DNA from 2 places in the Variovorax sp. TLI9-5A genome. Region 1 is predicted to be linked to the other one. Evidence: riboswitches for the same ligand, from Rfam matches in the RefSeq annotation. Region 1 holds a riboswitch; the other holds the start of a gene.

Evidence for each region. A riboswitch is a leader RNA that binds a small molecule or an ion and turns the genes downstream of it on or off. The one in region 1 is predicted to bind glycine.
Region 2: linked by a shared signal. The riboswitch ahead of AC1VNX_RS30530 (D-amino acid dehydrogenase) and the one ahead of gcvT (glycine cleavage system aminomethyltransferase GcvT) in region 1 are both predicted to bind glycine.

The regions. Positions count from the first base shown of each region.
Region 1 is NZ_CP200310.1:2,913,536-2,927,705, reverse strand. It holds gene AC1VNX_RS13915 (MFS transporter) at 1-246, shown strand, start outside; gene AC1VNX_RS13910 (L,D-transpeptidase Cds6 family protein) at 328-795, shown strand; gene AC1VNX_RS13905 (hypothetical protein) at 898-1,455, shown strand; gene AC1VNX_RS13900 (YkvA family protein) at 1,500-1,910, shown strand; glycine riboswitch at 1,957-2,054, shown strand; glycine riboswitch at 2,067-2,176, shown strand; gene gcvT (glycine cleavage system aminomethyltransferase GcvT) at 2,222-3,394, shown strand; gene gcvH (glycine cleavage system protein GcvH) at 3,447-3,818, shown strand; gene gcvP (aminomethyl-transferring glycine dehydrogenase) at 3,871-6,783, shown strand; gene AC1VNX_RS13880 (hypothetical protein) at 6,813-7,070, opposite strand; gene AC1VNX_RS13875 (DUF3014 domain-containing protein) at 7,195-8,103, opposite strand; gene AC1VNX_RS13870 (alpha/beta hydrolase) at 8,229-8,906, opposite strand; gene AC1VNX_RS13865 (NAD(P)H-dependent flavin oxidoreductase) at 8,941-9,984, opposite strand; gene AC1VNX_RS13860 (UDP-N-acetylglucosamine 1-carboxyvinyltransferase) at 10,077-11,378, opposite strand; gene AC1VNX_RS13855 (GFA family protein) at 11,703-12,125, shown strand; gene AC1VNX_RS13850 (hypothetical protein) at 12,130-12,489, opposite strand; partial or broken gene AC1VNX_RS13845 (chromate efflux transporter) at 12,935-13,144, shown strand; gene AC1VNX_RS13840 (MFS transporter) at 13,192-14,170, shown strand, end outside.
Region 2 is NZ_CP200310.1:6,414,663-6,428,832, reverse strand. It holds gene AC1VNX_RS30570 (aminotransferase-like domain-containing protein) at 1-651, opposite strand, end outside; gene AC1VNX_RS30565 (VOC family protein) at 714-1,121, opposite strand; gene AC1VNX_RS30560 (DMT family transporter) at 1,124-2,080, opposite strand; gene AC1VNX_RS30555 (LysE family translocator) at 2,077-2,676, opposite strand; gene AC1VNX_RS30550 (aminotransferase-like domain-containing protein) at 2,799-4,244, shown strand; gene AC1VNX_RS30545 (PhaM family polyhydroxyalkanoate granule multifunctional regulatory protein) at 4,324-5,073, shown strand; gene AC1VNX_RS30540 (FIST signal transduction protein) at 5,124-6,404, shown strand; gene AC1VNX_RS30535 (RtcB family protein) at 6,614-8,020, shown strand; gene AC1VNX_RS30530 (D-amino acid dehydrogenase) at 8,039-9,346, opposite strand; glycine riboswitch at 9,441-9,548, opposite strand; glycine riboswitch at 9,582-9,671, opposite strand; gene rfbB (dTDP-glucose 4,6-dehydratase) at 9,800-10,876, shown strand; gene rfbD (dTDP-4-dehydrorhamnose reductase) at 10,873-11,763, shown strand; gene rfbA (glucose-1-phosphate thymidylyltransferase RfbA) at 11,787-12,683, shown strand; gene rfbC (dTDP-4-dehydrorhamnose 3,5-epimerase) at 12,680-13,225, shown strand; gene AC1VNX_RS30505 (hypothetical protein) at 13,255-13,398, shown strand; gene AC1VNX_RS30500 (class I SAM-dependent methyltransferase) at 13,446-14,170, shown strand, end outside.

The DNA.
Region 1 (14,170 bases):
GTAACGCTGGCGCAGGACTACCTGCCGCGCAACCCGGCCACCGCCAGCGGCATCGCGCTGGGGCTGGCGCTGTCGGTGGGCGGGCTGGTGTCGCCGTTCTTCGGCATGCTGTCGGACGCGCGCGGCCTCGGCGTCACGCTGACAGCGGTGCTCTGCGTGCTGTGCGTGGCGGCGGTGCTGGCGCTGCGGCTGCGCAACCGCACCATGCAGGCGATGCCGGCCGAGACCGAAGGAGCTGCCGCCTGAAAAGGACCTGGCGCATGTTCGCTGCCAGAATCGAGCGCGGGGCCGGAGGGCCGGCGAAACGACAAGGAGGGACACTGCGCCATGAATCGATTCCTGAGCTGCGTACTGGGAAGCGCGCTACTGGCTCCGGCCGCCTTCGCCGCCGGGCCGGCAACGTCGGTAGCGCCGACGACACCGGCTGTGACCACCGTGCCGGCCGATCCCGCAGCAGGCATCCGCGAAGTCGAGGCCGCAGTGCGCGCCTGGGCCGCAGCATGGTCCGCACGCGACGTGACGCGCTACCTCGCCGCCTACGCGAGCGACTTCACGCCGCCGCGCGGCCAGGACCGCAAGGCCTGGGAGGCCGATCGCCGCGCGCGCATCGAAGAGAAGGCCGCCATCAGCGTGGAGATCGACGGCCTCGTCATCAGCCTCAAGGGACAGGCGGCCACCGCCAGCTTCCAGCAGACCTACAGCGCCGACAAGCTGCGCGAGAAGAGTCGCAAGACCCTGGAGCTGCAGCGCGTGGAAGGCCGCTGGCTCATCCGCAAGGAAGGCGCGGGCGGCTGACGCAAGCGCCCCGCTCAATGGCCCTGTAAGCCAAACGGTTCACGAAGGTGTCACCACTTGCAACCATGCTGCAGCCTTCGTTTCCCCAAGGCTGTGGCTGCCATGTTTCCCACCAAGACCGACAAGGCGCGCAACGAACTCCAGGGCGGACAGCGCACGCTCACCCAGCGCGAACGCGCCCTGCTGCTGATGGCCGACGGCCGGCGCTCCCTGACCGACTTCAGTCCCCTCTTCGCCAACCGCGATGAAGCCGAACGAGCGATCCAGACGCTGATCGAGAAGGGCTACCTGCAGAGCCCGAAGGCGGCGGCTGCCGCAGCCGCCCCGGCGGAGCCCCCCGCGCAGCCCGCGCCCTCGCCCATCCCCGCCATCGAGCCGATCCAGGTCGCCACCTCGGCCGACACCTTCGACGGCAAGCGTTCGCTGGCGACCACGCGCATGTTCCTCTTCGACATCTGCGAGCGCATGTTCGTGCGCCGCGACCCGAAGTTCGCGCTGCAGATGCGCGACGCACTGCGCGAAGCGCGCGACCGCGAGGCGATGCTGACCATCGCCGCGCTGATGCTCACCGAGATCGAGAAGACCGCCGGCGCGGAGCGCGCCGAGTCGCTGCGCGAGCGCATCGACCGGCTGCTGCCGCCGGCGGAGGTGATGCACTGACGCATCTGGTCGCAACAGCATCCGGCCTGTGACACCATCGCCGGGTGAATCTCTCCTCGTCTCCCGCCACCACACTGTCCTCACGCCTTCGCAACTGGGCCAGGCGCCTCAAGCGCGACGGCGTCACGCTCTGGTTCGCATGCCGGCATGCCGCCACGCCCTGGTACGCCAAGGCGCTGGGCGTATTCGTCGTGGCCTATGCGCTCAGTCCCATCGACCTCATTCCCGACTTCGTTCCGGTGCTCGGCTACGTCGACGACGTGCTGCTGCTGCCGGGGCTGATCTGGCTCACGATCCGGCTGATTCCGGCGCCGGTGCTCGCCGAATGCCGGCAGCGGGCCGATGCGTGGATGCAAAGCTCGGGTTCCAGGCCGACCAGCCGCTGGGGCGCCGCGCTGGTCGTGGCCGTGTGGGTCGCGGCCGGCCTGGGGGCCTGGTATCTGTGGGCGCGCTGAGCGCAGGCAGGCAAATCCGCCAGCCGGGCCGCTCGATCAACTACACTTGCCGGGGTCAGGAGAGAGCCCCGCATGCCGGGGCCGCCGAAGGCGCAGGGGGTCAGTTTCCCCCGAACGCTCAGGCAAAAGGACTGACGAGGCGCCGGTGAAAACCGGCGTTTCCTTGCTGGAGAGAGGCCGCCGCACGAAAGAGCAGACGGCCCACCGAAGGAGCAAACCCCGATCGTGGGGCGAATCTCTCAGGTAAAGCGGACAGCAGGGGTGGCCCATGGCTTGCGTCATGGATTTCGACTGCCCCTTTGGAGTGCCCCGTGGCCGCTTCCTCCGCATCCGCTACCGAACTTCTCAAGACGCCGCTGTACGACCTCCACCTGGAGCTGGGCGCCCGCATGGTGCCCTTCGCCGGCTACTCGATGCCGGTTCAGTACCCCGCCGGCCTGATGGCCGAACACAAGCACACGCGCGACGCGGCCGGCCTGTTCGACATTTCCCACATGGGCCAGCTTCGCCTGGTCGGGCCCGACGCCGCAGCCGCGTTCGAGACCCTGATGCCGGTCGACGTGATCGACCTGCCCGCCGGCAAGCAGCGCTATGGCCTGCTGCTGGACGACGAGGGCGGCATCCTCGACGACCTGATGTTCTTCAACGAGGGCAACGGCTCGATCTTCGTGATCGTCAACGGCGCCTGCAAAGTGGCCGACATTGCCCACATCCAGCAGAAAATCGGCTCGCGCTGCGAGGTGCGCCCCCTGCCCGACAACGCACTGCTCGCGCTGCAGGGCCCGCAGGCCGCAGCCACGCTGGCGCGGCTTTCGCCCGGCGTCGAGCGCTTCGTGTTCATGACCGGCGGCGCGGTGCAGATCGGCGGCATTGCAGCCTTCGTCACCCGCAGCGGCTACACCGGCGAGGACGGCTTCGAGATCTCGGTGGCCGCCACCGACGCCGAAGCCCTCGCCCGGCTGCTGCTGGCCCAGCCAGAGGTCAAGCCCGTCGGCCTGGGCGCGCGCAACTCGCTGCGGCTCGAAGCGGGCCTGTGCCTCTACGGCAACGACATCGACACCACCACCACGCCCGTCGAGGCCTCGCTCAACTGGGCGATGCAGAAGGTGCGCCGCGCGGGCGGCGCGCGCGAAGGCGGTTTTCCGGGTGCCGCGAAGGTGCTCGCGCAGCTCGCCGCCTCCACCGCCGGCGCGGCCGGCCACACCGACCACGACACCCTGAAGCGCAAGCGCGTAGGCCTCGTCGCGCTGGAACGCATTCCGGTGCGCGACGGCACGGTGCTGCAGTCCTTCGAGGGCCACGACATCGGCGCCGTCACCAGCGGCCTGCTCGGCCCCACGGCCGACCGCTGCGTCGCCATGGGCTACGTGGCCACCGCCTTCGCCGAGCCGGGCACGCGCGTGCAGGCCATCGTGCGCGGCAAGCCAGTGCCGATGGAAGTGTCGACCATGCCCTTCGTGCCCACCCGCTACTACCGCGGCTGACCGGCTAGGCTCTGCACCCCGATTCATTTTTTCCACGAGGAGTTTTTCCACCATGAGCATCAAGTACACCAAGGACCACGAATGGGTGTCGGCCGAAGGCGACGCGGCCACCGTCGGCATCACCGTGCATGCGCAGGACGCGCTGGGCGACGTGGTGTTCGTCGACCTGCCCGAAGTCGGCAAGACCTTCGCGCAGGGCGATGTCGCCGGTGTCGTCGAATCGGTGAAAGCCGCCGCCGACGTGTTCATGCCCGTGTCGGGCGAGATCACCGAAGTGAATGAAGCGCTGCGCGCCGACCCGTCGCTCGCCAACAGCGACCCGCTGGCCGCCGGCTGGTTCTTCAAGGTCAAGCTGAGCGACCCCGCGCAGCTCGACGCGCTGCTGGACGCTGCTTCGTACGACAAGTTCGCCGCCGAATCCTGATCCGCTGATTCCTTTCAGCACTTTTGTCTTTTCCCTCCGAGCCCTCACCGCCATGCCGACGCCCGCCCTTCCTTCTTTGCAAGAACTAGAGAACGCCGAGGAATTCCCCGCTCGCCACATCGGCATCGATGCGGCGGACGAGGCGCGCATGCTGCCGGCGATCGGCTCGGAAACGCGCGCCGAGCTCATCGACGGCATCGTGCCGGCGGCCATCCGCCGCTCGAAGCCGATGCGCCTGCCCGCACCGGTCACCGAGGCCGACGCGCTGGCCGAGCTGAAGGCGATGGCGTCGAAGAACAAGGTGTTGCGCAACTTCATCGGACAGGGCTACTACGGCAACCACACGCCGGGCGTGATCCTGCGCAACATCCTCGAGAACCCCGCCTGGTACACCGCCTACACGCCCTACCAGGCCGAGATCTCGCAGGGCCGCATGGAAGCCCTGCTCAACTTCCAGACGATGGTGTGCGACCTCACGGGCATGGCCATCGCCAACGCATCGATGCTCGACGAAGCCACGGCCGCCGCCGAGGCCATGACGCTGGCCAAGCGCAGCGTGAAGAGCAAGAGCAACGTGTTCCTCGTGTCTGGCGACTGCCACCCGCAGACCATCGAAGTCATCAAGACCCGCGCCGCGCCGCTGGGCATCGAGGTCAAGGTGAGCACCGTGTCGGAAACGCTGCCGCACCTGATGGCGAGCGGCGCCTTCTTCGGCGTGCTCGCGCAGTACCCCGCCACCACCGGCCACGTGCACGACCTGCGCCCGCTCGCGGGCCACGCGCACCAGTGCGACGCCGCCTTCATCGTCGCGGCCGACCTGCTGGCGCTGACGCTGCTGGCGCCTCCCGGCGAATGGGGCGCGGACATCGTCTGCGGCACCACGCAGCGCTTCGGCATGCCGCTGTGCAACGGCGGCCCGCACGCCGCCTACCTGGCCTGCCGCGACGAGTTCAAGCGCTCGCTGCCGGGCCGCCTCGTGGGCGTGAGCGTCGACACGCACGGCCAGCCGGCGTATCGCCTCGCGCTGCAGACACGCGAGCAGCACATCCGCCGCGAGAAGGCCACTTCCAACATCTGTACCGCGCAGGTGCTGCCGGCCGTGGTGGCCAGCATGTACGCCGTGTACCACGGGCCCGACGGCCTCACGCGCATCGCGCAGCGCGTGGCCGCGCTCACCGCCGTGCTGGCCAAGGGCCTCGCGCAGATGGGCCGCGAGCCGGTGAACACCACCGCCTTCGACTCGCTGACCATCCGCACCGGCGAAGACACGCAGTCGATCATCGAGCGCGCGCAGGCCGCCGGCGTCAACCTGCGCCAGCGCCTGCAGCAGCACCTGGGCATCTCGCTGGACGAGACCAGCACGCGCGCCGATGTCGAAACCCTGTGGGGCCTGTTCGCGCCCGCCGGCAAGCAGGCGCCGCGCTTCGACGATCTCTCGGGCAGCACCACGCCGCTGATTCCCGAAGAGCTGCGCCGCAGCAGCGCCTTCCTCACGCACCCGGTGTTCAACACCCACAAGAGCGAGACGGCGATGCTGCGCTACATCCGCAGCCTGTCCGACAAAGACCTGGCGCTCGACCGCAGCATGATCCCGCTGGGCAGCTGCACCATGAAGCTCAACGCGACCAGCGAGATGATCCCCATCACCTGGCCCGAGTTCGCCAACATCCACCCCTTCGCGCCGGCCGACCAGCTACAGGGCTACGCCCAGCTCGACGCCCAGTTGCGCGCCTGGCTGTGCGAGGCCACCGGCTACGCGGGCATCAGCCTGCAGCCCAACGCCGGCTCGCAGGGCGAGTACGCCGGCCTGCTGGCCATCAAGTCCTTCCACGAGGCCAAGGGCCAGGGGCATCGCAACATCTGCCTGATCCCGTCTTCGGCGCACGGCACCAACCCCGCGAGCGCGCAGATGGTCGGCCTGCAGGTGGTGGTGACGGCCTGCGACGCGCAGGGCAACGTCGATATGGACGACCTGAAGCGCGCCTGCGAGAAGCACAGCGCCAACCTGGCCGCGGTGATGATCACCTACCCCAGCACGCACGGCGTGTTCGAGACCCGCGTGAAGGAGCTCTGCGAGCTGGTGCACGAACATGGCGGTCGCGTGTACGTCGACGGCGCCAACATGAATGCGCTGGTCGGCGTGGCCGCGCCGGGCGAGTTCGGCGGCGACGTGAGCCACCTGAACCTGCACAAGACCTTCTGCATTCCGCACGGCGGCGGCGGCCCGGGCGTGGGCCCTGTCTGCGTCGTCGAAGACCTCGTGCCCTACCTGCCGGGCCATGCCACGGCCGGCGTGCCGTCGAACGGCGTGGGCGCGGTGTCGGCCGCGCCGCTGGGCAATGCGGCCGTGCTGCCGATCAGCTGGATGTACTGCCGCATGATGGGCGCCAAGGGCCTGCAGGCCGCGACCGAGACGGCCATCCTCAGCGCCAACTACATCAGCGCGCGCCTGAAGGACCACTACCCCACGCTGTACGCGAGCCCCAACGGGCACGTCGCGCACGAGTGCATTCTCGACCTGCGCCCGCTCAAGGACACCAGCGGCGTCACCGCCGAGGACGTGGCCAAGCGCCTGATCGACTACGGCTTCCACGCGCCCACGCTGAGCTTCCCCGTGCCCGGCACGCTGATGGTGGAGCCCACCGAGAGCGAGCCGCTGGCCGAGCTCGACCGCTTCATCGACGCGATGATCGCCATCCGCGGCGAAATCCGCCGCATCGAGGAAGGCGTCTGGCCGAAGGAAGACAACCCGCTCAAGCACGCGCCGCACACGGCCGCGAGCCTGCTGGGCAGCGAGTGGAGCCACCCCTACTCGCGCGAACTCGGCGCCTTCCCGCTGGCCGCGCTCAAGAGCGCCAAGTACTGGCCGCCGGTCGGCCGCGTCGACAACGTCTACGGCGACCGCAACCTGTTCTGCAGCTGCGTGCCGGTGAGCGAGTACAGCGAGGAAGCCGAAGAGGCCTGAGCAAGCAGAAGCCGCGAAGCCGCGTCCTTCTACGATGACGAAGGCTCGCGGCGGTAGGTCGCCCATTTCACGGTCAGGATGTCCGCCGCGATCTTGGCGGCGTTGACGCCCGCATAGGCCTGCGACGGATCGAACTGGAATGCCTCGCGGTAGCGCCTGATCTGCGCGTAGTCCCGGTCGAAGGTCATCGGGCCCATGAGTTCGTCAGGATCGGTGCCCGCGGGAAGCGCGAGGAATTTCTCCGAATCGGTGGCACTCTGGTAGAGGTCGACGCTCATCTGGTTCATACGGTGGTCCTCCGGAGCTTGGTTTCGGAACCCAAGCCTCGGCGACACCCGGCTCCCGTGCAATCGGTGCGCGCCTACACGGCGCGCCGGAGGAGGCCCACGGCCACCTCGGCGCCGCCGTCAGTCAGGGCTGCTTCTTCTTCGCCACGTCGCCCGTGGCGATCTGCTCGCGGAAGGCGCGCATGCTGGCCTTCAGCTTGCGCTCGTTCTCCAGCCCCATGCGCACCATGATCTTCTGACCCGAGGACATGGCCTCCAGTTGCGGATCGGCGTATTCGTAGCGCACCCACGGGCGCTGCGAGGGAATGTCGCCCTTCACCTCGACCAGCCGCACCTGCACCGGGCCGGCGGGTTCGGGCGCCTGCAGCAGGTGGTCGATCACCGCGACGAGCCTGTCGTTGAAGTAGCGCCCCGGATAGCCCAACTCTTCGTAGGCCTGCTGGAAGAGCGGATAGAGCCGCGCATAGGCCTTGGCCGCCTTCGCCGGATCGACCGACTCGGCGAACAGCACCATGGGGTTGTAGCGCGCCGCATTGTTGGCGGCGATGACCTGCTTGTCGCCCTGCCCCGAAGTGATGAAGCGCTGCTTCGTCTGCTGCACCGGCCACGCGCTCGCTGGCGCCTGCTCGCGCGCGAGGTTGTCCACCGTTGCCACGAAGCGGCGCACGATGCCGTCGAACTGCAGGAAGTCGGCCACGTTCTTGCTGCCGAACAGGTCGACGAGCGCCTTCATCACGCGCGTATCCGTGTCGGTGGCGTTCGTGAGCCCCGCGTCGGGCACCGCGATCCCGTCCATCGGGTTTCGCGGTTCCTGGGATTGAGGTGCAGGCGCAGGTGCCGGCGGGGGCGGCGTTCCGTCGTTCGGCGCCGCGGCCACCGGCGTGGTCTCGGGCGGCTGCTGCTGTTGCTGGTACCAGCGCCAGCCGAAGAACCCGGCCGCGAGCAGCACGAGCACCGCGACGACGATGGTTCCCATGGGCGTTTCGCGGCGGGGTCTGAACTCGGGGGCGTCGCGGGTGTCGCTATCGGACATAGGGGCGGGTTCCTTGTGCTGGAGTGTCAGGAAGGCGAGCGGCTATGGTGCACCAGATCGGGTCATGGCCGGCCCGCCTCGTCGTAACGCCCTGTGACGCGGCGACCGCGCTCAAGTTCAGCCGCTCATGCCGCGCCGGTCTGCGCGCTGAGTGCCTGCAACCACGCCAGCGTGGCCTGCAGCTCGGCCGGACGGATCTCGTGCGCGCCCGGAAAGTCCGTGCCCGACAGCGCCAGCGGCAAGGTGCGCGCCAGATCGCGCGTGGCCTGCGCCGCGCTCGGCGGAATCACGTTGTCGGCGCTGCCATGGCTCACCCACAGCGCCTTGCCCTCGAAGGCCTCGGGCGGCGCGATGTGCGGCACCACCTGAGACAGCAGCCGGCTGTGCCACACCATCGCGGCGCGCACGCTCGCGGGCTTGGTCAGCAGCAGCGACAGCGCCATGATCCCGCCCTGGCTGAACCCGCCGACGATCACGCGCTCCGGCGGCACGCCCAGCTGCTGCGCGGCCGAGGCGAGCATCTCGCTGACGAGAAAGCGGCTTTCGCGCTCCTGCTCCTCGTCGATGCGGCGCTCGCCGTTGGGCAGCACCTGGAACTCGAACCACGCATAGGCGTCGGGCGACAGCACATAGGGAGCGCGCAGGCTCAGCACGTGGAACTGCGGCGGCATCATCCGCGCCAGGCCGAACAGGTCCTGCTCGTTGCTGCCGACGCCGTGCATCAGCACCAGCAGCCAGGGCTCGCGCACATCGGGTTTCGCGCCGTGCGCGAGGAATTTCAGGGGCAGGTGAAGCTGGGTCATGGTTCTGGTTCTCTTTCCTTCTTCTTTCTTTTCTTCAGCGGAACCCTCGCGCCAGCTCGCGCGTGAGCTCGGCTGCCGGGATCTCGCGGCAACCGGTCGCGTTCTGCCCCGACCACAGCGGGGAGAAGTCGCCACTGCCCTGCGCCTCGGCCTTGGCACGCAGCGGCGCGATGGCTGAAGTGGCCAGCGGAAACTCCGGCGCCGCCGCGCCGATGGGGCCTAGATCGCGCATCACGCGGTTCACGATGCCGCGCGCCGGCCGGCCGGTGAAGAGATTGGTAAGCGCCGTGTGCCGCGCGGCCCTGCTCTTGAGCGCCTCGCGATGGATCGCACTGGTGGTTGCCTCGGGCGTCAGCATGTAGGCCGTGCCGATCTGCACACCCGCCGCGCCCAGCGCCATGGCGGCGGCCACGCCGGCCGCATCCGCGATGCCGCCGGCCGCGATCACCGGCACCTTGACGGCATGCACCAGCTGCGGCAACAGCGCGAAGGTGCCGAGTTGCCGCGTCAGGTCGTGGGACAGGAAATGGCCGCGATGCCCGCCGGCTTCGAGCCCTTGCGCGATGACGGCATCCACGCCGCGCGCCTCGAGCCACTGCGCCTCCTCGACCGTGGTGGCCGAAGCCAGCACCTTCGCGCCCCAGCCGTGCACTTGCGCCATCAGCTCCTCGGAGGGCAGCCCGAAATGAAAGCTCACCACCGCAGGCCGGAACTCGGCCACCACCCCAGCCACTTCGGCGCTGAAGGGGTTGCGCCCCGGGCCGGTGGGAATGCTCGCTGCGTCGATGCCGAACTCGGTGTAATACGGTGCCAGCGCGGCACGCCAGGCAGCCTCGCGCTCGGCGCTGGGCACGGGCGGCGTGTGGCAGAAGAAGTTGACGTTGTAAGGCTTGTCGGTGCCCGCGCGGATCGCGGCGATCTCGCTGCGCAGGGCGTCGGTGCCCAGCATAGCTGCCGGCAGGGAGCCCAGGCCGCCGGCGTTGCTGACCGCGATGGCCATTGCGCTGCCTTGTATGCCGGCCATCGGGGCCTGGATGAGCGGGAGATCCGTTCCGAGGAGTTGTTGCAGCGTGGTCATTCGAGGGCGCTCCTTCTGTTTTGTCGAATGCCGGCCATTCTCCGGCCAAGCCGGAGGTCGCCGCGGCGGCAGGGTCATCGCCCCGCTTCAGCTCACTCCTCGCTGGTCCACTCCACCTGCACGCCCAGGCTGCGCAGGTTCTCCACGAAGCGCGGATGCGCGCGGCGGATCGGCGCCGCATTGCGGATCTCGGAGCGGCCCTCGATGCTCGCCGCCACCATGAAGAGCGCTATCGCCACGCGGATGATGTACGGGCTCTCGACCACCGCCGGCGTCAGCGGATTGCCGCCGAAGGTGATGAGCCGGTGCGGGTCGGACGAGAACACGTGCGCGCCGAACTTCGAGAGCTCGCCAGTCCAGCCCAGTGCGCCGTCGTACACCTTGTTCCAGAACATCGCGTTGCCTTCGGCACGCACGCCCAGCGCGATGAAGATCGGCAGCAGGTCCACCGGAAAGTAAGGCCACGGCGCCGCCTCGACCTTGGTGAGCACGTTGCTCGTGAACGGCGTCTGCACCTTCAGCGGGCCGCTGCGGATCGCGCGCGACCAGCCTTCCTTGTGCTCGATCTGCACGCCGAACTTGGCGAAGGTGCGGTCGAGCAGCGGAAAGTTCTCGGGCGCGCTGTTGCGCACGATCACGTCGCCGCCGGTGATGGCGCCCAGGGCGAGGAAGGTGGTGATCTCGTGAAAGTCTTCATCGAAGCGGAACTCGCCGCCCTTGAGCGTGCCGCCGCCGTGCACCGTGAGCCGCGAGGTGCCAATGCCATCGATGCGCACGCCGATCATCGACATGAAGCGGCAGAACTCCTGCACGTGCGGCTCCGAGGCTGCATTGGTCAATGTCGAGGCGCCGTCGGTGGCCGCGGCGCACAGCACGAAGTTCTCGGTGGTCGTGACCGAGGCGTAGTCCAGCCAGTGGTCGGTGGGCATCAGCCTGCCCTTGCTGCGCACCAGCAGCGAGCCCTCGGTGCGCTCCACCTCGCCGCCGAAGCGCTGGAACACCTCCACGTGCGGATCGATCTCGCGCACGCCCAGCGTGCAGCCCTTGACGTTGTCCTCCAGCCGCGCCACGCCGAAGCGCGCCAAGAGCGGCGGCACCAGCATGATCGACGAGCGCATCTCCTCCGGCAGCCGGTGGCGCGATGCGTCGAAGGCCGTCTCGCGGTGGTGCAGCTCCAGCGTGCCCGTTTCGTGGTCCATGCGCACGTCGCTGCCCAGGGTGCGGAAGATGTCCAGGATCTTGCGCACATCGGTGATGTCGGGCACGCCATGCAGGCGCAGCGGCTCCCAGGTAAGAAGCGTGGCGCAGAGCACCGGCAGCACTGCGTTCTTGTTGGCGGAAGGGGTGATGCGGCCACGCAGCGGCGTACCGCCGTGCACGATGAGGTTGGACATGGAGAAGAGAGCGCGCGAGAAGGCGGGAAAGCGACCGGGAGTGGAGGCGGCAGGAAAAGATTCGGAAATAGTCCGAAACGGGAGACAGGACTTTACCGTCGGAAAGCGGCACGAACGGGGCCGAGTTGTAAGAACTCAAGGCAGAAGACGCCAGATTGGCAACTCTTTCGCATTACTTTCGGATTCCATCGGTCGCCCATCGATGCGTTCGCGGACCGACTCGCGACGAACTTGTTACTCCCCCACCCCGCACCGGCTCCCCTAGATTGGCTGCACCCAGCCCCATTCGCTGGAGAAACAACCAACATCCGAAGGAAAAGTGAAATGAGCCACGCCCCCTCCTACACCGGCGGCTGCGCCTGCGGCGCGATCCGCTACGAGATCCCGTCCGAGCCGATCTTCCAGAACCACTGCCAGTGCCTCGACTGCCAGCACAAGAGCGGCACCGGCCACGGCTCGTACCTGAGCTTCATGCGCGGCGGCGCGAAGCAGACGGGCAGCGCCACGCTGTGGGACATGGTCGGCGACAGCGGCAACGTGAAAACCCGCGCGTTCTGCCCCACCTGCGGCTCGCCCGTGTACATGACCTATGCGGCGATGCCGGATGTCATTACCGTGCATGCAGCGAGTCTTGATGACCCGGGCCGGTTCAGGCCGCAGGCGGTCACTTATGCCGTGCGGGGGTACGAATGGGACATGCTGGACCCGGCGCTGACGAGATTCGAGCGGATGCCGCCGGGCAATTGAGGCCCTACCCCGTCAGCGCCTCGCACTGGCTTTCGATCCGCGCATGAAGAAGCCCCAGCGTCGCCGACAGAAGCCGCTGCAGCGAGCTTCGCTGGCAGGCATCGAAGAGCGGCGCGGGGTCTGCGTCGGACGAAGCGGCATCGCGCCGGTCTTCGTCCCAGCCGAGCAGTTGCACCAGCGTCTGCGCGCCCTGCACCACGTCGCGTGCATCGTTGAGGAATGCGGCCTGGTCTTGCCGGGACGAATCGCCGAGCCGGTCACCCTGGACCCACTCGAAGGGCTTGAACTGGGCGGAGGGACGATAAGGAGCGCAAGCGCAGCGAGCGCTGGCGCTTGCCGCGTCGTTTGAAGAAGCATTGGCCATGAGTGGGCCTCCCAAGGATGTCGATTTGCAGAAACCGACGCACCCGCTGTCAAACGAGGGCGGCAGCTCGAACGGGTTGACAGACCGGGACATCCTTGCGGAAACCGGCAGGGCGCGAGCCCTCCCGTTCGAGCCGCCTAAAAATTAGGCGCAAACGAAAAAGCCGCAGACCAGTGCGGTGGCTGCGGCTCTCGTCGCAGGATGTCGGCGGGCTGTCAAACCCGGCCTCGCTCATCACGAGGCGGGGGCAATGTAAGCGTTGTAGCCGAAGGGCGTCAAGAGCCCGAATCCAGAGCTGCCTTGGGCAGAGACATTGTTCGCAGCGCACGTTCCAAGGCAAGGTGCCCGTGCCCTGCTAGGATCGTTCCCCGGGAAAACAGCCTCCCGATCTGCAAGGAAAGACGGTGTCCCGTCCAAGCGCTGGCGACTCACAACGGAGACTTCCGTGGACACCGCCTTGCCTCACACGTCACCCGCGCTCTCCGCGCCCCCCGAGCCCGCCTCCTTTGCCGAAGCCTTCCGCTTCTGGCTGAAGCTCGGCTTCATCGGCTTCATCGGCTTCATCGGCTTCGGCGGCCCCGCTGGCCAGATCGCGAACTTGCATGTCGAGTTGGTCGAGCGTCGGCGCCGGATCGGCGAGGAGAGCTTCTTGCACATCCGCCCCCCGGCCTCGACCGAGGCGACCCGATGAGCACGCCGTCCATGCCTCGCCCACGCTGCGGCCTGATGCGGCTGCTGCCCTCCGGGGCCGATCCCGGCGCCCTGCCCGTGCTCGTCGCCCGGGGACTCCGCGCCTTCGCCGACGGGTACATGGCCGTGCTGCTGCCGGCCTATCTGCTTTCGTTAGGGCTGGGAACACTGGAGGTCGGCATCGTCAGCACGGCAACGATGCTGGGCTCGGCGCTCGCAACGCTGGCGGTCGGCGTCTGGGGATACCGTTTCGCTGCGGGGCGATTGCTTCGCGGCGCGGCCCTGCTGATGGCTGCCACCGGCCTTGGCTTCGCGGGGCTTTCCTCGTTCTGGCCGTTGCTGCTCGTCGCGGTGATCGGCACGCTCAACCCCAGCTCGGGCGACGTCAGCGTATTTCTTCCGCTGGAGCACACCCGGCTGGCCGGTGCGGCGCAGGGCCATGCGCGTACCGCGCTGTTCGCCCGCTACAGCCTGCTCGGTGCCCTGTGCGCAGCCCTGGGAGCGCTGGCCGCGGCGGTGCCCGACTGGCTGGTCCGGCACACCGGCTTCGCACGGCTCGACGCACTGCGCGGGATGTTCGTGGTCTACGCCGTGATCGGACTGGCCGTCTTCCGGCTTTATCGGAACCTGCCCACCCATGCAGGCGCCGGCAACGCAGACGGCCTGCCCGTAGCGCCCGCGCCGCTGGGGCCCTCTCGCCCCGTCGTGATGCGATTGGCGGCGCTCTTCAGCGTCGATGCGTTCGCCGGCGGGCTCACGGTCAACGCGCTGATGTCGCTCTGGCTGCTGGAGCGGTTCGGCTTCTCGCTGACCCAGGCCGGCGTGTTCTTCTTCTGGACGGGCCTGCTGAGCGCCGCATCGCAACTGGCGGCGCCCTTGGTTGCGCAGCGCGTCGGCCTGCTCAACACCATGGTCTTCACGCACCTGCCCGCCAACGTCTGCCTCGTGCTTGCCGCGCTGGCGCCCAGCCTGCCGGTCGCGCTGGGCCTGC
Region 2 (14,170 bases), 3.5 Mb from region 1:
GTTGCGCGCGGCCAGCGGCAGCGGCGGGGCTTCGTCGAACCAGAGTTCGCCGTAGGGGTTGTCTTCCACGATGGGCAGGCCGGCGGCGGCAGCGGCGGCCGACACGGCGGCGCGGCGCTCTTCCGTCATGGTGCGGCCGGTGGGGTTCTGGAAGTTGGGCAGCAGGTAGATGAAGCGCGCGTCTTTCGCCTTCTGCACGAGATCGTCGACGATCACGCCCTCGTCGTCGCTGGCCACGCCCACCGGGTGCGGCTCCATCGGGCCGAAGGCCTGCAGCGCGCCGAGGTAGGTGGGCGTCTCCACCAGCACCTTGCTGCCCGGATCGATCAGCACCTTGGCCACGAGGTCCAGGCCCTGCTGCGAGCCGGTGGTGATTAGCACCTGCGAGGCATCGACGTCCCACGGCAGCATGTCGGCCACCGCCTGGCGCAGCGGCGCATAGCCTTCGCTGGCCGCGTACTGCAGTGCGGCCTGGCCGTCGTTGTGCAGCACCTCGGCGCAGGCGTCGCCGAAGGCCTGGATCGGGAAGGTCTTGGGCGAGGGCAGGCCGCCGGCCAGGCTGATGATGCCGGGGCGCTCGGTGACCTTGAGGATTTCACGCAGCACCGAGGGATTCATCTTGGCGGCGCGGGCGGCGAGTTTCCAGTTCATGGCTTTCTTCTTTCAGGCGGTGAGGTGAGATTCGGTTGAAGGGTAAAGCGGGGGGCGGTGGCTCAGTCCGGCTGCATGTCGCCACGGTATACGACATGGATTTTGTTGCCGTCCGGGTCGCGCAGGTAGGCGCCGTAATAGCCATGGCCATAGCGTGGGCGGGGGCCCGGCGCGCCTTCGTCGCGGCCGCCGTGGCGCAGGGCCGCCTCGTGGGCGGCATTCACGGCTTCGGCCGAGGCCGCGCGGAACGCGACCATGCTGCCGTTGCCGACGCTGGCGGGTTCGCCGTCCAGCGGGATGTACACATAGAAGCGCGGCAGCGCCTGGCCGGGCACGACCCAGCAGGCCGCTTCGGGGCCGCCGTCGGGCGTGACGGGGCGGCGCTTCAGCCCGAGCGGGGCGAGCAGCGCGTCGTAGAAGGCGGCGGCGCGCGGCAGGTCCGTGCAGCCGACGGTGACGTGGCTGAACATCGTCAGCTCCTTGCGCGACCGACGGCGCCGGCGGGCAGCGGGGCGGCTGCGGGCGCGGCCGCCGGTTGCGACAGCCGCTTGCCGATGAGCACCGTGGCCACCACTGCGGCCGCGAAGGCCAGCGTGACCACGTCCAGCGGCTCGCCCAGGATCGGGATCGACGCGAGGATCGACAGGAAGGGCTGCAGCAGCTGCGTCTGGCTCACCCGCAGAGCGCCGCCCAGGGCCAGGCCGCGATACCAGGCGAAGAAGCCGATCCACATCGAGAACATGCCGACGTAGACGAAGCCCAGCCAGGAGGCGGTGGCGATCGGCTGCGTGGGCCACAGCATCAGCGTGGCCGGCAGGGTGACGGGCAGCGCCATCACGCACACCCAGCAGATCACGCGCTCGGCGCCCAGCGAGGGCGTGACCTGCGCGCCGTAGATGTAGCCCAGCGAGGCGGCGACGACCGCGCCCACAAGCAGCAGGTCGGCCCATTCGAAGCCGAAGCCGTGTCCGCTCTGGCTGGCGCGCAGCACCGAGAACACCACCACCAGCAGGCTGCCCGCGATGGCGCAGAGCCAGAAGCCCAGCCGCGCGCGCTGGTGCAGCACCCAGGCCGCGACGGCGGCCGTGACCAGCGGCAGCAGGGCCGTCACCACCGCCGCATGGCTGGCCGTGACCACGCGCAGCGCGAAGGCCAGCAGCAGCGGGAAACCGATGGCGTTGCCCAGCACCGCCATGCCCAGCGGCTTCCATTGGTGCGCGGCCGGGCGCGGCGAGCGCGTCACCAGCAGGAAGACGGCCGACAGCACGCCCGCCAGCGCCGCGCGCCCGACGGTGACGAACCACGGCGACAACTGCGGCGCATCCTGCGATCCGGTGGCCAGGCGCGTCATCGGCAGCGTGATGGCGAACATCGCCACGCCCAGCACGCCCAGCCACATGCCGAGCGTTTCGTCCTTGATGCTCCTCATACGCCCACCATCCACCAGGCGGTGAGCACGAGCACGAGTCCCATTGCGCGGTTGAACCACAGCAGCCGCGAGCCCTTGGCCAGCCATTCGCGCAGCAACGCACCGACCAGCGCATAGGCGAAGTTGCTGGCGAAGGCGTAGGCCAGCATCACGGGCGCCACGATGGCGAAGCGGTGCAGCGCGTCGGGCTGCCCGGCGATCCAGCCGGCCACCAGCGTGAGCGCCAGCAGCCAGGCCTTGATGTTCACGAACTGCAGCATCACGCCCTGGCCGAAGCCCACCGAGAGGCTCTTGCCGTCGGCCTTGCCGAGCGTGGCGCTGCCGCTGAGCTTCCATGCCAGCCACAGCAGGTAGCCGATGCCCAGCGCCTTGATGGCCAGCCTCAGCGAGGGCATTGCCACCACCAGCGCGCCGATGCCCGCGGCGCACAGCGCCAGCAGCAGGGTCCAGCCCACGGGCACCGCGACCACGAAGCGCATGGCGCGCGGCAGGCCGCCGTTGGCCGCCAGGGCGGTGGAAAGCGTGGTGTTGGGGCCGGGCGAGAAGCTCATCGCCGTGGCCAGCACCAGCAGCGCGGTGAATTCTTGCCAGTTCATGACACACACTCTAAACTTGCGACCATTACAGTTCCAGTACAGATGATCGAACAATCAGGCAATCTGTATTGGTCACCCCTTCGACACAGAAGCCAGGGAATCCGGCACAGCCCGGACGACGCATGCTCACACGCACCTCCACACAGTCGCTGACGGGGCAGCTCGCCGACCGCCTGGCCGAGCGCATTCGCACCCGGCTGCTGCCGCCCGGCGCGCGGCTGCCCTCGGTGCGCGAATGCGCGCGGCAGCAGGGCGTGAGCCCGTACACCGTGGTCGCGGCCTATGACCAGCTGCTGGCACAGGGGCTGGTCGAGGCCCGGCGCCAGCGCGGCTTCTATGTGCGCGACTCCGCCCCGGCACAGGACGGCCGTTCGACGAACGGCGCGGACGCCAACGGCGCGATGGGCGTGCCCGCGGCGATCGCGGTGCAGATGATGGCCTCGCGCGTGCCGGCCGATGCCAGCTCGCTGATCCGCAGCATGTTCCACCGCCCGAGCGACAAGCCGCAGCCGGGCATGGGCGTGTTCCCGCCCGACTGGATGGCCTCCACCTTCATGCCCACGGCCGTGCGGCGCATGACCAATACAGCCGCGCTGCAGGAGCTGTCGCTGCAGTACGGCGAGCCCGCCGGCGACATGAGCCTGCGGCGCAGCCTCTCGCAGAAGCTGGTGGGCATCAACGTGCCGGCCTCGCCGGAGCAGATCGTGACCACCGTCGGCGCCACCCACGCGCTGGATATCGTGAGCCGCACCCTGCTGCGCGCGGGCGATCCGGTGATGGTCGAGGAGCCGGGCTGGGCGCTGGAATTCGCGCGGCTGGAGGCGCTGGGCATGCGCATCCTGCCGGTGCCGCGCCGCGCCGACGGGCCCGACCTGGAAGTGATGGCGCAGTACTGCAAGCTGCACAGCCCCAAGCTCTTCGTCAGCGTGAGCGTGCTGCACAACCCCACCGGCTACAGCCTCACGCCGGGCAGCGCGCACCGCGTGCTCAAGCTGGCCAACGAGCACGGCTTCCACATCGTCGAGGACGACACCTACAGCCACCTCGCGCCCGAGCACGCCACCCGGCTGAGCGCGCTCGACGGGCTGCAGCGCACCATCTACGTCAGCGGCTTCGCGAAGATCCTGGCGCCCAACTGGCGCATCGGCTTCCTGGCCGCGCCGCCCGACCTGAAGGAGCGGCTGCTCGAAACCAAGCTGCTGGCCACGCTCACCTCGCCCACGCTGTTCGAGCGGGCCTTGTCGTGGTGCATCGACCAGGGGCAGCTGCGCCGGCACTCGGAGCGCGTGCGCATCCGGCTCGACGGCGCCCGGGGCCGGGCAGTGAAGCTGGCCATGGCGCACGGCTGTACCTTCGCCTCGGAACCGGCGGGGCTGTTCGGCTGGGTCGACACCGGCGTGGACACCGACGCGCTCACCCAGCGCATGCTCGACCAGGGCTACCTGCTGGCGCCGGGCTCGCTCTTCCACGCGCGCCGGCCGCCGAGCACCATGATGCGGATCAACTTCGCGACCTCGCAGGACGCGGCCTTCTGGAAAGTCTTCGGCAAGGTTAGAAGCGAGCTCTGACGGACGCTAAAAGCCCGGAGGCTTGGAGTAAGCTGGCAACACAAGAAAACCCATACCCAGCACCCAGGAGACCTCCCGCATGAGCAACGCCAGCAAGCCCTTCGACTTCAGCCAGTTCGTTCCCGGATTCGACTTCCTGAAGAACCTCGCCGGCGGCGCGGCGTCGGGCGCCGGTTCGGTGCCGGGCATCCCGAGTCTCGCGAGCTGGGTGGCGCCCACGCTGAGCGTGGAGGAGGTCGACAAGCGCATCCAGGAACTCAAGACGGTGCAGTACTGGCTCGAACAGAACGGCCATGCCCTCAAGGCCACCATCCAGGCGCTGGAAGTGCAGAAGATGACGCTGTCGACGCTGCGCGGCATGAACGTGCGCATGGAAGACATCGCCAGCGCGTTCACCCGGCAGGCGACCGCGGCGGCGGCTCCCGCGCCTGTCCAGGCCGCGCCGGAGCCCGAACCCGAGGAAATCGAGGACGAAGAGGCGCTCGAGGAGGAAGTTGAAGAAGCTCCGGCGCCGAAGAAACCAAGCCGCAAGCCGGCCGCCTCCAAAGCGAAAGCCGCGGCGGCCGATGGCGCGGGCGTGGTCGACCCGATGCAGTGGTGGGGCTCGCTCACCGAACAGTTCCAGCAGATTGCCAGCACGGCGCTGCAGGACGCGGCCCAGCTGAAGGTGCCGGCCATGGCCCAGCCGCTGGCAGACGCGGTCGGCTCGGTCATCGGCAAGCCGGCGGCGTCTCGCAAGACAGCCGCAACTGCAAAGAAGACGACGGCCCCGGCCGCGAAGAAAAAGACGTCCACCGCCGCCCGGAAGCGAACCTCCGGCCGGCGCTGACGTCTTACGACACACATCCATTTGTTGAACAGAACGGGTTGGCACGCATCATGAAGTTGTTTCCCTCCGGACATGCCACCCATCCGCAATGGCGAATGGCGGCGGGCCTCGTGCTCGCCCAGCTGCGGGCGCAGATGGCGCTGCCCGACTACGCCTCCGCGCCGACGCTGGGGCTGCTCTACATCACCGATCACTACGCGAGCGACGCGCAGGACATCCTCGACCACCTGAGCGCCGAGTTGCCCGAAGTGACCGATTGGTCGGGCACGGTCGGCATCGGCGTCTCGGCCAACAACGCCGAGTACTTCGACGAGCCCGGCATGACGCTGATGCTCTGCGCCCTGCCGAGCGACCAGTACCGCGTGTTCTCCGGCGTCGCGCCGCTGGGCAATTCGGAAATGAGCGGTTTCGAGGCGCACACGGCGCTGGTGCACGCAGACCCGGCCACGCCCGACCTCGCCGAGCTGATCGGCGAGATGGCCGGGCGCACCGACACCGGCTACCTGTTCGGCGGCCTGTCTTCCGGGCGCGGCGGCGCGCTGCAGTTCGCCATCGGCGGCAACGGCAACATCCGCGGGCACGGCGCCGCAGGCGGCGTGTTCTCGGGCGGGCTCTCGGGCGTGGTGTTCGGCGAGGGCGTGCGGCTGGTGTCGCGCGTCACCCAGGGCTGCCAGCCGCTGCGCTCGGGCGCGGTCCGCGAACGCGAGATCACCGAGGCCGACGGCAACCTGCTGCTGAAGCTCGACGGCGAGCCGGCGCTCGACGTTCTGCTGGCCGACCTGCAGGTGTCGCTCGAACGCCCGCAGGAAGCCATCGACGCGGTGCGCAACACGCTGGTCGGCCTGGCCGACGCCGGCAGCGACGGCATCCGCCGCACCGGCGACCTGGGCGCCGACGTGCTCGTGCGCCACATCATCGGGCTCGACCCCACGCGCCGCGGCATCGCCATCGCCGACACAGCGGAAGCCGGCATGCGCCTGACCTTCTGCCGCCGCAACGCCCAGGCCGCGCGCGCCGACCTGATGCGCATCTGCGCGGAAATTCGCGAGGAGCTGGAGCCCGAGGAGCAGACGCTGGCCACCGCGCGCGCGGTGGCTGCCGGCGAGGCCGAGGCGGCGCCGCACCCGGCTCGGCGCATCGCGGGGGCCGTGTACGTGAGCTGCTCCGGTCGCGGCGGTCCGCATTTCGGCGCGCCTGGGGCTGAGCTGCAGATCGTGCGGCATGCGTTGGGCGATGTGCCGCTGGTGGGTTTTTTCGCCGCGGGGGAGATCGCTCGCCATCACCTGTACGGCTATACCGGGGTTTTGACGGTGTTTACCGCACCCGACTGACTCGGCGCCCGACGCGAAAAAGCGACGGGCGAGTTTCCGGCGGAAGGATGCGTCGCTAGAATCCGCCCGCTTTCTTGAATCTCTGCTGCTGCAAGAAAGAGCCAACCGCGCATTGCATCGTTTGCGAGCGCGGTCGATCTTTTTCGCCTCGCCACGCAAAGTGCGACGAGGCAGGAAACCGACCTGGTTTCCGAAATGGAACAGCAGCCATGAGCGATCCTCGTTTCTCGAGACTCCAGCGTGCCTTCTCGCGCGCTGGCATTGCCGTCGACTACCGCGACGGCGTCTATCACCTGCACCACGAAGCCTCCGAGGCGACGGTACTCCTGCCGCCCAGCCTTCCGCTGGAAGAAAAAGCGGTGAATCAATTGCTGGCATTCGCCAGCGTGCGTTCGCCCGATGGCGAGAAGGGCGTGTGCAAGGCCTGTGCGACGCCCGACTTTCATCCGGGCTCCGTTGCTCCGGTCGGCAGCGTTGTCGCGACCGATGCGGACTTCGTCATTCCCGCAGCCGTGGGCACCGACATCAACTGCGGCATGCGGCTGCTGACCACCGGGCTCACGCTCGACCAGATGGCGCCGCACAAGACGCGGCTGGTCGCGCGGCTCACGCGCAGCCTGCTCGACAACGGGCGCGATGTGCCGGTGCACACGGCGGCGTTCAAGGCGCTGTTCGACGTGGGGCCGTCGGCCTTTCTCGAGGCAGTGCGGGACGGAGGGCTGTGGTCTTCGTGCGACCGCGAACGGATGCAGGACGAGCTCGATGCCTGCATCGGCCTTGCTACCTTCGGCGGCAGCGCTCGGCACGCGCCCGAGGCCTACACCGGGGTCCGCCACGAGGTTTTCCGTGATCCCTGTCTCGGCACGCCGGGCAGCGGCAATCATTTCGTGGAGCTGCAGGTGGTCGACCATGTCCTGGACCGGCATGAGGCCTATCGCGCGGGCCTCAAGGCGGGCGACGTAGTCGTGATGATCCACAGCGGCTCGCGCGACATCGGGTTCCATGTGGGCGGCCGCTGGATGGACCGTGCCCGCAACGAATGGCCCAAGGGCCTGCGTCATCCGAAGAGCGGCCTGTATGGCTTGGCGGGACCGCTGGCCGACGAATATCTGGAGGCCATGGGCGTCGCGGCCCGCTATGCGTGGGTCAACCGGGTCGTGCTGGCCGAACTGGTGCGCAAGGACTTCGCGGAACTGCTCGGCGCCACGTCGTCGAGGCTGGTGGTGGACGTGCCGCACAACGTGGTGCTGCGCGAGCATGGCATGAACATCCACCGCAAGGGAGCGACACCGGCGAACGCGGGCGATCTGGCGTTGATTCCCGGCTCGATGGGCGACTACTCGTATCTGGCGTCCGGGCTGGGGCATGAAGACTGGCTCTGGTCGTGCAGCCACGGCGCAGGCCGGCGGATGCGCCGGCAGGAGGTTCGCGCGATGCGGCCCGCGCCCGCCGACAACAAGGCCAGCTGGCAATGCGTGACCTTGCGCGAGGAGCGCCGGATCGAGGAGGCGCCGCAGGCCTACAAGCCGATCGGCGCGGTGATTGACGCACAGGAACGTGCGGGGCTGATCCGCTGCGCGGTGCGGCTCAGGCCCTGGATCACGTTCAAGGCATGATCGGGGTTTGCCGGTTCGTCAGCCCAGTGCAGGCTGCGGGATGCTGGGCTTGGGCGCCGGCATCCCCGTGAACGCGAAATCCACCTCCGGCGCCAGCCCGCTCACGATCCGCGCGATCGACTTGCCCGAGCCGCAGGCGTGCGTCCAGCCCAGGGTGCCGTGGCCGGTGTTGAGGAACAGATTCGGCAGCTTGGTCTTGCCGATCAGCGGCACGTTGCTCGGCGTGGCGGGGCGCAGGCCGGTCCAGAACTGGGCTTGCGTGGTGTCGCCGGCGCCCGGGAAGAGCTCCTCGACGCGGCGCACGATGGCCTCGCAGCGCACGCGGTTCAGGTCACGGTCGTAGCCGTTGAGTTCGGCCGTGCCGGCGATGCGCAGGCGGTCGCCCGAGGCCGAGGTGTAGCGCGAGAACACGAGCTTGAACTCGTCGTCGGTCAGCGAGACCTGGTGCGCCTTCGAGGCGTCCTTGACGGGCAGCGTCACCGAGTAGCCCTTGGCCGGGTAGATCGGCAGGCGGATACCTAGCGGCGCGGCGTACAGCGGGCTCAGCGAACCCATGGCCAGCACGAAGGCGTCGCCGCGGATGCGCTGGAAGCGGCCTTCGCTGTCGGTGGCCTCGACGTGGTCGATGCTGCCGCCGGCCTCGCGCAGCGCAGTCACGGTATGGCTCATCAGGAACTTCACGCCCGCGGCGGCGGCCAAGCCCACGAGTTCGCGCGCGAATCGGTTGGCGTCGCCGGATTCGTCCTCGGCCGTGTAGGTGGCACCGGCCAGCTTCGGGCGGATGTGGGCGAGGGCGGGCTCGATCTTCACGGCCTCGTCGGCCGAGATGACCTGGCGCTCGCAGCCTAGGGCGCGCATCTGCTCGGCGGGGGCGAGGGCGCCGTCGAACTCTTTTTGCGTCGTATAGAAGTGCAGGATGCCCTGGGTGCGCTGGTCGTAGCTGAGGCCGGTGTCGCGGCGCAACTGTTGCAACATCGAGCGGCTGTATGTGCCCAGACGAACGATCTGTTCGATGTTATGACGCGTACGCGCCGGCGTGCATTCGCGCAGGAACTGCAGGCCCCAGAGCCACTGGCGCATGTCGGCGCGCATGCGGAAGAGCAGCGGGGCGTCTTCCTTGCCCAGCCATTGCAGCACCTTAAGCGGCGCGCTGGGGTTGGCCCAGGGTTCTGCGTGGCTGACGGAGATCTGCCCGCCGTTGGCGAAGCTGGTTTCGGCGGCCGGGGTGGCCTGCCGGTCGATCACGGTCACTTCGTGGCCGAGTTGCTGGAGGTAGTAAGCCGAAGTCACGCCGAGCAGGCCGGCGCCGAGAACGATCACGCGCATTTCAAGTACCTTTGAGGTTGCAGCGCTTGAACGGCGGGCGAGGGTGAATACTATTGGATTAATAGTAGGCAGCCGGACGACCGCTGTCCAAGTTGCCGCTCCCCCTGTCCTCGGTACCTGAGAGATTCATTCGTTGCGCCTTTGCAACGAATTTGCTCCTTCGGCGCGCCACGCTTGGTGACGACTCTCCAGACGGCGTTCTGATCTGATGCAGTACTGACCCCTTGCCGAAATACCAAGACTTCGTCGGGCCGACCTGAGCGTTTATGGGAGTTTGCGCCTTCGGTAGGGCCACCGAGAGTGGCCCGCTCTCCTGCAGTATCGAGACTCATTGTAAACACGCTGGCGGGTTAGCGGTAACGTCCTGTGTCTTTGCTCGTTGGCCCAATGGGATAATCACTGGTTAAGGTTCATTGCCGGAAGGCGATGACTTTCTAACATTCAGGGGATCCCATGATCTTGGTTACCGGCGGCGCTGGCTTCATTGGCGCCAATTTCGTACTCGACTGGATCGCGAACAGCGACGAGCCCGTCGTCAATCTCGACAAGCTGACCTACGCCGGCAACCTCGAGACCCTCGCATCGCTCAAGGGCAACCCGAAGCACATCTTCGTGCAGGGCGACATCGGCGACAGCGCCCTGATCGACCGCCTCCTGGCTGAGCACAAGCCGCGCGCCGTGGTGAACTTCGCCGCCGAATCGCACGTGGACCGCTCGATCCACGGCCCCGAAGATTTCGTGCAGACCAACGTGCTCGGAACCTTCCGCCTGCTCGAATCGGTACGCGGCTTCTGGAGCGCGCTGCCGGCCGATCAGAAGTCGGCCTTCCGCTTCCTGCACGTCTCGACCGACGAGGTCTACGGCTCGCTCTCCAAGACCGACCCGGCCTTCACCGAAGAGAACAAGTACGAGCCCAACAGCCCCTACTCGGCCAGCAAGGCCGCCAGCGACCACCTTGTGCGCGCCTGGCACCACACCTACGGCCTGCCGGTGCTGACCACCAACTGCTCGAACAACTACGGCCCGTTCCACTTCCCCGAGAAGCTCATCCCCCTGATGATCGTCAACGCGCTGGCCGGCAAGAACCTGCCCGTGTACGGTGACGGCATGCAGGTGCGCGACTGGCTCTACGTGAAGGATCACTGCAGCGCCCTTCGCCGCGTGCTCGAGGCCGGCAAGCTCGGCGAGACCTACAACGTGGGCGGCTGGAACGAGAAGCCCAACATCGAGATCGTCAACACCGTGTGCGCCCTGCTCGACGAACTGCGCCCCCGCGCCGACGGCAAGCCGTACAAGGAACAGATCACCTACGTCACCGACCGCCCCGGCCACGACCGCCGCTACGCCATCGACGCGCGCAAGCTCGAGGCCGAGCTTGGCTGGAAGCCCGCCGAAACCTTCGACACCGGCATCCGCAAGACCGTCGAGTGGTATCTCGCGAACAGCGAGTGGGTGCGCAACGTGCAAAGCGGTGCGTACCGCGAGTGGGTCGAGAAGCAGTACGACAGCAACGCGAAGGCCGCCGAATGAAGCTGCTGCTGCTGGGCAAGGGCGGACAGGTCGGCTGGGAGTTGCAGCGTAGCCTGGCGCCGCTCGGTGAACTGGTCGCGCTCGATTTCGACAGCACCGATTTCCACGCGGACTTCAGCCGGCCCGAGGAGCTCGCCGACACCGTGCTCAAGGTGCGCCCCGACGTGATCGTCAATGCAGCGGCGCACACCGCCGTCGACAAGGCCGAGAGCGAGCCCGAGTTCGCGCGAAAGCTCAATGCCACCTCGCCCGGCGTCGTAGCCGAAGCGGCGCAGAAGATCGGCGCGCTGATGGTCCACTACTCGACCGACTACGTCTTCGACGGCAGCGGCACCACGCCGTGGAAGGAAGTCGATGCGACCGGCCCCCTCAGCGTGTACGGACAGACCAAGCTCGAAGGTGAGCAGCTAGTGGCGCAGCACTGCGCGAAGCACCTGATCTTTCGCACGAGCTGGGTGTATGCGGCCCGTGGCGGCAACTTCGCCAAGACCATGCTCCGGCTGGCGAAGGAGCGCGAGAAGCTGACTGTCATCGACGACCAGTTCGGTGCGCCCACGGGTGCGGAGCTGCTGGCTGACGTGACGGCGCACGCCATTAGGGCGACGCTGCAGGATCCCTCCAAGGTCGGCCTCTATCACGCGATCGCCGGTGGCGAGACGACGTGGTACGGCTACGCGCGCTTCGTGCTCGAAATGGCGCAGCAGGCCGGTGTCGAACTCAAGGCTGGGCCCGGCGCCGTCGAGCCCGTGCCGACCAGCGCATTCCCGACGCCTGCGAAGCGCCCGCACAACTCGCGCCTTAATACCAGCAAGCTGCAGACGACGTTCGGGCTGCGCCTGCCGCCATGGCAGGAAGGCGTCGCGCGCATGCTGCGCGAGATCCTTTGAAGAATCCCACGAGAAGAGAAAGCATGACCAAGACGACGCAACGCAAGGGCATCATCCTGGCCGGTGGTTCGGGCACGCGCCTGCATCCGGCCACGCTGGCAATGAGCAAGCAGCTCCTGCCCGTGTACGACAAGCCGATGATCTATTACCCGCTCAGCACCCTCATGCTGGGTGGCATGCGCGACATCCTGATCATCAGCACGCCGCAGGACACGCCTCGCTTTCAGCAGTTGCTTGGCGACGGCAGCCAGTGGGGCATCAACCTGCAGTATGCGGTGCAGCCGAGTCCGGACGGGCTCGCGCAGGCGTTCATCATCGGGGACAAATTCGTAGGAAATTCGTCGAGCGCGCTGGTGCTGGGCGACAACATCTTCTACGGCCATGACCTTGCTCACCTGCTGTCAGGCGCCGATTCGCAGCAGAACGGCGCGACCGTCTTTGCCTACCACGTGCATGACCCGGAGCGTTACGGCGTGGTCGCATTCGATGCGGCAGGAAAAGCCAGCAGCATCGAGGAAAAACCGGCGAAGCCCAAGAGCAGCTATGCGGTGACAGGCCTGTACTTCTACGACAACCAGGTCGTCGACATTGCCAAGTCGGTGAAACCGAGCGCGCGTGGCGAGCTGGAGATCACTGCGGTGAACCAAGCCTACCTCGACCTAGGCCAACTCAATGTGCAGATCATGCAGCGCGGCTATGCGTGGCTGGATACCGGGACGCATGAGAGCTTGCTCGAAGCCGGGCAGTTCATTGCAACCCTGGAACATCGCCAAGGCTTGAAGATTGCTTGCCCAGAAGAGATCGCGTGGCGCAACGGTTTCATCGATCGGGAGCAATTGGCAAAGCTGGCTGCGCCGTTGCAGAAGAACGGCTATGGCAAGTACCTGAATCACCTGCTGGCTGAGGAGGTGCGCTCGTGAAAGTGACACCGACTGCGATTCCTGAGGTGCTGATCATCGAGCCGAAGGTCTTCGGCGACGCACGTGGCTTTTTCTACGAGAGCTTCAACGGCAAAGCCTTCGACGAGGCTGTCGGGCGGCATGTGGAGTTCGTTCAGGACAACCATTCCCGCTCGACCAGGGGCGTGCTGCGGGGATTGCATTACCAGATCCAGCAGCCGCAAGGCAAGCTGGTGCGCGTGGCGCGTGGCGCGGTGTTCGACGTGGCTGTGGACATCCGCAAGTCGTCGCCGACCTTCGGGGAATGGGTGGGCGTGGAGCTTAGCGAGGACAACCATAGGCAATTGTGGGTGCCGCCTGGTTTTGCGCATGGCTTCGTGGTAACCAGCGAATCGGCAGACTTTCTTTATAAGACCACTGAGTTCTACGCGCCCGCCCACGAGCGCTGCATCGCCTGGAACGATCCGGCGCTGGGTATCGTCTGGCCAGACTTGGGTCTCGCGCCGCAGCTGTCCGCCAAGGACAGGGGCGGCGTCTGTCTTAGCGAGGCTGAGACTTTCTGATGGATCAATGCAGCGTCTCCCTACCCCAAATGATCGTCGGCGGGTGGCGTAAGCGGCCGCTGGTCGCGGCTTGGGTCCAGCGCGAGGTAATCATCGGCCGCTGGGTGGGCTACGCGCTCATCGCGGGTCTTGCCGGCCTTCCGATGCAGGTCATCGAGCGCAACAGCCTCTGATAACACCAGCGCGGGCGCGTGCCCGCGCGTCCCGAATAGATATTGCAATGCACAAGTCAGCGCTGAGTTATGGAAAGTTGTTCTTCGATGTATACGCCGCTGGTCTCGACCAAGGCCTAGTCGTTGATATTGGTGCCCAGGATGTCAACGGCAGCTTGAAGGACGTATGTCCACCACAGCTCGACTACTGCGGCGTGGATTTCGTCGCGGCCAAGGGGGTTGATATCGTCATCACCGATCCCTATCACCTACCGTTCGAGGACGGCAGCGTCGACATAGTGGTCTGCAGTTCCTGCTTCGAGCATTCTGAGATGTTCTGGCTGCTCTATCTCGAGATCCTGCGCATCCTCAAGCCCACCGGGCTGCTCTACCTTAACGTTCCTAGCAATGGTTACGTGCATCGGTACCCGGTAGACGCCTGGCGCTTCTACCCCGACTCTGGGCGCGCATTGGTCACTTGGGGCCAACGCAGCGGCTTCGATCCTATGCTCCTGGAGTCCTTCATCGGCGACATGGCCGGCACGACGGAAGAGGGCGAGGGCTGGAACGACTTCGTGGCCGTCTTCCTCAAGTCGGCCACCAATCAGCAGCTGTATCCCCGGCGCATGATGGAGCTGAGCAAGGCCTTCAGCAATGGATTACGCGCCGGCTCGGAGGAGTTCATCAATCCTTTCGAACGCAGCCAAGACCAACGCATCATCACCGAGCTGCGTAGCGCGCTCGTCACGCGAATGGGCGAGCATGCCGCCGAGCAAGAGCGCGCCGCCCAGTC